Linked DNA regions of Flocculibacter collagenilyticus. The protein of the gene in region 1 interacts with the protein of each later gene in a pairwise test. Links are inferred from orthologs where the notes say so. Each region holds a gene or a part of one and is shown in the gene's direction. Other genes may lie near its edges. The genes, in order: HUU81_RS11850 and HUU81_RS02835.

Region 1 (3,329 bases):
TAACCCATTCCGAGCTAACACTTTATTAAGTTTAGCGGCATTAGCGTATGCTAAGAGCGACTATGTTGCTGCCCGCACATATTTAGAGCGAATGGATAAAAACAATAAAATGAGTGCTCGTGGCTTGATGCTTAGGCATAAAGTAGAGCGGATCATGGGCAATGTGGATGCTGCTAAAACTTACGCTAGTATGTTAGTGAAACTATTTCCTGAGTCTTATGAAGCGCAGAGCTATATTAAAAATAGATTACACACGAGTGAGTTTGAGCGACTAAAAAATAGATACGAAGAGCATCGATTACAAGAGTTACTTAAGGCATCAACGATGCATGGTAATGCTGACCAAACGACTAATAAGAGTGAAAAGCGCGGTCAACCAAGTGCAGCTCCTAAAATTAAGATTGTAAAGAAAAAATCACCTGCGGCTTCTAGTGTAGAAATAAATACGCAGGCAACCTCTACTGTTCAAACTAGCATTGAGACAGCTCAAAATAAGCAAGGAAGTGATGAGGTTTTATCTAGACTAAGTGCTAAACCAACGATAAATAAAAGAGAAAGCCAGCAAGAAGATGCAGAACCTTTATTAGTTAATGGCTCTGTTTCTGATAGTGATACTGTTAAAGAGCAAGCTGTAAAGGATGTAACTGATGAAACGGCCAGTACTACCAGTACTAACAGTCAAGTGTTCGAACAGGTAGACGCATATGATGATCTTACTACGAACCAGATCATTGCTAGATTAAAGAAAGTTGAAGTGCCATTTCACCGTGTAGAAAAAGGCGATACCTTGTATCTTATTTCAATGAAATATAACATTCGCATGGAAAAGTTAATGGAGTGGAATGATTTAACCGAAAACGGGCCTTTGTTCGCAGACTCTAAAGTCTATCTTAAGAGCCCAAAGGTGTATCATGCTATTAAAGAGGGTGACACCCTATACGGGTTGGCGTTGAAGTATAAAGTTCGCTTAAGCAAGTTATTAAAATGGAATAAAATGAAAAAAGATGATCGTATAACGCTCGGTCAGAAAATAATAATCGTTAATCCGAGTAAATACTAATGAGTGAAGAGTTATCTGAAAATATTGAAGTTGTCACGCCAGGACAACTGTTACAAGAAGCGAGAGCAAGCAAAGGGCTGTCGCAGCAAGATGTAGCGGCTAAGCTTAATTTAAAGCCTGCAGTAATTGAAAATATTGAGTCAAACGAGTTTGAGAAATTAGGCTCACAAACCTTTGTTCGTGGATATATTAGAGCGTATGCAAAATTAGTTAATGTATCTGAAAGCGAAGTGTTTTCTGCATTTGAGCATTTCGATGTGGCTACAAAACAGTCTTCTGAAATGCAGTCATTTTCTAAACGTACTGAACGACTAAGTCATGACACAAAATTAATGTGGGTGAGCTATGTTGTTGGTTTTATTATTGTGGCCTCTTTCTTGGCTTGGTGGTGGCAAGAGCGTGACACATTGGCACTGCCGTCATTGGAAATATCGACAGGAGAGCCAGTTGGAGAAGCGGTTGAAGTAGCATTGCCAGCTGAATCATCGAACGATGCTGCTAACGCAGCAATAAACACGGATACCAGTAATAAAAAAAAAGTAGCGAGTAATGCTGAGGTACAACAAAGCAATAAAGCCGATACGTCCAATATACAAAATCCAGATGATCAGCAGACTACAGCTAAAGAAATAAGCAATACGAGTACATCTAGCGAAAGTGAAACATTAACGGCAAGTGATCTTGCTGCTGTTGCGCAAACTAGTAAAAACGCCGAAGGTGAGTGGGTGCAAGCAGAGCCGAGCAGATTAACCATGCTTTTTTCAAAGGATTGTTGGATAAATGTGGTGGACTCAACAGAAGACCGCATTGCTTACGGTACCAAAAAAGAAGGTTACGAAATGAATGTAAAAGGTATTGCACCTTTCCAAGTTACAGTATGTAGCCCGGGTGCTGTTATCATTCAGTTAGATGGTGAAGATGTTGATCTGTCTTCATTATCGCAAAATATTGCCGCAAATTTTGAAGTTCCAATAGAGTAAAATTATGTTTAGTGAATCTCCGATTCAGCGACGCAAGTCCAAACAAATAAAAGTAGGTAATGTACTTGTAGGTGGTGATGCACCTATTTCAGTTCAGTCAATGACGAATACATTAACTACCGATGTTGCTGCAACCGTAAAGCAAATTGAAGCAATTCAACAAGCGGGTGCCGATATTGTGCGCGTGTCGGTTCCTACAATGGATGCCGCAGAAGCATTTAAATTGATTAAGCAGCAAACATCTATTCCTTTAGTTGCTGATATTCATTTTGATTATCGGATAGCACTAAAAGTAGCGGAATACGGTGTTGATTGTTTAAGAATAAACCCAGGTAATATTGGTAACGAGCAACGCATTCGCTCAGTAGTCGATTGTGCCAAAGATAAAGGGATCCCAATTCGAATTGGCGTGAATGGCGGCTCTTTAGAGAAAGATATCCAAGAAAAATATCATGAACCTGTGCCTGAAGCACTGGTTGAGTCTGCAATGCGCCATGTGGATATATTGGATCGCATGAACTTTGACCAATTTAAAGTAAGTGTGAAAGCGTCGAATGTATTTTTGGCTGTCGGCTCATATCGACTTCTTGCTCAGCAAATTGAACAACCTTTACACCTTGGTATTACAGAGGCTGGTGGTTTTAGAAGCGGTGCAGTTAAGTCTGCGGTTGGCTTAGGTATGCTCTTAGCTGAAGGCATTGGTGATACGTTGCGCATTTCATTGGCCGCAGATCCAGTAGAAGAGGTTAAAGTTGGCTTTGATATTCTCAAGTCGTTAGGTATTCGTTCAAGAGGTATTAACTTTATTGCCTGCCCAAGCTGTTCAAGACAAGAGTTCGACGTAGTAAATACAATGAATGCGCTTGAAGAGCGCTTAGAAGATATCATCGACCCTATGACGGTATCGGTTATTGGCTGTGTTGTTAACGGACCAGGTGAAGCGTTAGTTTCTGATGTAGGTCTTGCAGGGGCAAAAACGAGAAGTGGGTTATACGTTAACGGTGAGCGACAAAAACTGCGTATAAATAACGATAATATTGTTGATGAATTAGAGTCTCAAGTACGTCAATATTTAAGCAACCGGATTAAAGTGACGAATCTTTAATTACCGAATGAAAAAGCGTGCGTTTTAATATGTCCTAGCATTCAATGCTTTTGAGCGTTAATCAACACCCTGTGCTTTATCAAATTAAGGTTAACGGCTATAATGCGCGCTATTTTGTCAACAATAGAAACAACTGGAAACTAAATCAGTGGTAAAACAAATTCAAGCAATTAGAGGAATGAAC
Region 2 (3,240 bases), 2.0 Mb from region 1 along the record:
TGGTGGGGCGAGAGTATTGGCACTAATAAAGCCAACTGTGGCTGGTGTGGCACGCAGTGGTCAAACAAAGGTTCTTCGCCTGTTGCCTCGTTTAAGCGCAATCAATTTGGGCTATATGACACAGTAGGTAATGTGTGGGAATGGACATTGTCGGAAAGTGAAAACAGTGAAGGGGTTGTAAGAGGTGGCGCATATAACTTTGCACCGCGCTTAGCCCGCGTTTCAACGCGCATTCCGCTGGCAAGCGATTTTCGTTCTAACTACATCGGTTTTAGGGTTGTCCGAGAGCGCTAACGAGAGCGTAAATACAAGCAAAATTAAAGCAACCGCATGGTTTAAAAAGGGGCAATTATCTGCCCCTTTTTTGCTGATTACGGTAAAGTAGAGTGTAAGATAGTTTTGAGTTTAAAGAGCATGTCAAATAAGCACCTAAATACAGCAAAATTGGTAGCGTTACCCCCAAACGTTGAACGGGGTGATCGCGTTATCTTATTTGATGGTGTATGTAAGTTATGCAATGCGTGGAGCAAGTTTATTATTGCTTACGACACTAAGCGTAAATTTAAACTGTGTAGCGTGCAGTCTGATGAAGGGCAACAAATACTAAGTCACTTTGGTTTATCAACAATCGAGTTTAGTACGATGCTGTATGTGGAAAGCGAGCGCTGCTTTGCACAAAGCACTGCATTTTTTAAGATTATGAGTGAGCTAGGCTTTCCTTGGAAGATACTGTGCATTTTTAGCGTAATTCCGCGCTCACTCCGTGATTGGTTGTACGATTGTATTGCACTAAACAGGTATAGATTATTTGGTCGCTACGACACGTGTTTGTTGCCTACTGCTGATCATAACGACAGGTTTATTAAGTAAACCACTCGGCCATTCTTGCTGAATAAAGTTCCTTAAGCTGATACATAAAAATTGCATAATTTGGCATTTATCGTCTATGCTCGTTTTAAAATGCGATAAAAACACAATATTTCCTATAAACATCAGTTTAATTAAGGATATGCACTTGCTGATTAGTAGGTCCGTTGGTAAAGTTAGCGCAGTCGTACTTATTGGTAATTATTGTAAAGGATTCTCACATCCATGTTTAAAAAACTCCGCGGTGTTTTCTCTAATGATTTATCTATCGATCTTGGTACAGCGAATACGTTAATTTATGTAAAAGAACAAGGCATCGTACTTAACGAGCCTTCTGTTGTTGCGATTCGTCAAGAGCGTGCTGGCGGCCCAAAAAGTGTTGCGGCTGTAGGTCAAGAAGCAAAACAAATGCTAGGTAGAACGCCTGGCAATATTAAAGCAATCCGTCCAATGAAAGACGGCGTTATTGCAGATTTCTATGTTACAGAAAAAATGCTGCAATATTTCATCAAACAAGTTCATAACAATAACTTTTTAAGACCAAGCCCACGCGTTTTGGTCTGTGTTCCTTGTGGTGCTACCCAAGTTGAAAAACGTGCTATTCGTGAATCGGCTTTAGGTGCTGGCGCACGTGAAGTGTATTTAATTGAAGAACCGATGGCAGCGGCCATAGGTGCAGGTTTACCAGTATCAGAAGCCACTGGTTCGATGGTTGTTGATATTGGTGGTGGTACTACCGAAGTAGCTATTATCTCATTGAACGGTGTTGTTTACTCTTCATCTGTGCGCATTGGTGGCGATAAGTTTGACGATGCAATAATTAACTACGTACGACGTAATTTTGGTAGTTTAATTGGTGAAGCAACAGCAGAACGTATTAAGCATGAGATTGGCTCTGCGTTTCCTGGCGACGAAGTGAAAGAAATTGAAGTACGTGGTCGTAACCTAGCGGAAGGGGTGCCTCGTAGTTTTACACTAAACAGCAATGAAATTCTTGAAGCATTACAAGAGCCGTTAACGGGGATTGTTAGTGCTGTGATGGTAGCGCTTGAGCAGTCACCACCTGAATTAGCGTCTGACATTTCAGAGCGTGGTATGGTGTTAACCGGTGGCGGCGCACTACTAAAAGATTTAGATAGATTATTAATGGAAGAAACGGGTATTCCAGTCATTATCGCTGACGATCCACTTACTTGTGTTGCAAGAGGTGGCGGTAAAGCGCTTGAAATGATTGATATGCACGGCGGAGACGTGTTCAGTTACGACTAATTATGAATGGCGGCACTAGCCGCCATTTTACAAGTGAATAAGCATGTTCAACAAGAACAAGGAGCTTTATCTGCAAACGCTGGTTATTCATATTTGTTCTTGTTTTACATTAATGATACCTAACTAGACATTATATATGGATCCAATTTTTGGGCGTGGCCCATCCCTGCAACTAAGGTTGCTAATTGCTATTGTATTCAGCATTGTGCTGATGTTTGCAGATCACTTTACTAATAGTTCAGCGACAATTCGTACCTACCTTAATTCACTCGTTAGCCCGTTAATTTACATGGCAAGCTTGCCTCAGCAAATGCTTGACTGGTCTGCTCAACAAGTAATGACCCGTGATCAATTAATGTCGGAAAACAACCAGTTACGCGAAAGAATCCTTACTCAAAACGAACAATTACAACGCTTTAAGTTTTTACAAAATGAAAATGAAAAACTACGTGCATTGTTGAGCTCTCCGGTGCGTACTGATGTAAAAAAACTGTCTGCGGAAGTGCTTGCCGTTCACAGTGATAGATTTAGCCATCAAGTGGTGATTAACCGCGGCTCTACCAATGGCGTATATGAAGGGCAGCCCGTTATTGATGATTCTGGCATAGTTGGGCAAGTGTTATATGTAGGCACTACTACAAGCAGAGTGTTGTTAATTTCAGATACCACCCATGCAATTCCTGTACGCATTCAGCGTAATGATATTCGCACTACCGTTGAGGGTATCGGCAAACTAAGGCAACTGAAACTTAGCCATGTTCCTCACAGCACGGATATTAAAGTGGGCGATAAATTAGTGACGTCTGGTTTAGGCAACCGTTTTCCACAAGGCTACCCAGTGGCTAAAGTCACATTTATTAATCGTGATGAAAGTTTGCCGTTTACACAAATTTACGCAGAACCTGAAGCACTATTAGATCGTGTTCGATATGTACTTTTACTATGGCCTGAGCGCAAAGAACAGGTGAGTCAATAATGGTTACTAAACGCAGTAATTCCCCTTTATTTATTAGTTTTACGCTGTTGCTGTCGTTAGTATTAGCGATTATGCCGATGCCCTTAGCGTTTGAGTATTTTAGGCCAGATTGGCCACTGCTGGTAATT

The links.
Region 2: the proteins of HUU81_RS11850 (region 1) and HUU81_RS02835 interact in binary tests that used the Escherichia coli proteins (3 or more experiments, as listed by UniProt). The link is inferred for Flocculibacter collagenilyticus from one-to-one orthologs.

The regions. Positions count from the first base shown.
Region 1 is NZ_CP059888.1:2,667,512-2,670,840, reverse strand. Bases 51-3,049 are described here. They hold HUU81_RS11850 (RodZ domain-containing protein), read left to right. Parts: upstream 51-1,059; coding sequence 1,060-2,040; downstream 2,041-3,049. Other genes in these bases: ispG (flavodoxin-dependent (E)-4-hydroxy-3-methylbut-2-enyl-diphosphate synthase), read left to right, coding at 2,045-3,049; pilW (type IV pilus biogenesis/stability protein PilW), read left to right, coding at 51-1,060. Outside these bases: more of pilW, read left to right, coding at 1-50; more of ispG, read left to right, coding at 3,050-3,145; hisS (histidine--tRNA ligase), read left to right, coding at 3,294-3,329.
Region 2 is NZ_CP059888.1:641,579-644,818, forward strand. The notes cover bases 205-3,114. They hold HUU81_RS02835 (rod shape-determining protein), read left to right. Parts: upstream 205-1,092; coding sequence 1,093-2,136; downstream 2,137-3,114. Other genes in these bases: HUU81_RS02825 (formylglycine-generating enzyme family protein), read left to right, coding at 205-294; HUU81_RS02830 (thiol-disulfide oxidoreductase DCC family protein), read left to right, coding at 415-870; mreC (rod shape-determining protein MreC), read left to right, coding at 2,273-3,112; mreD (rod shape-determining protein MreD), read left to right, coding at 3,112-3,114. In the rest of the region: more of HUU81_RS02825, read left to right, coding at 1-204; more of mreD, read left to right, coding at 3,115-3,240. UniProt on the Escherichia coli protein: Forms membrane-associated dynamic filaments that are essential for cell shape determination. Acts by regulating cell wall synthesis and cell elongation, and thus cell shape.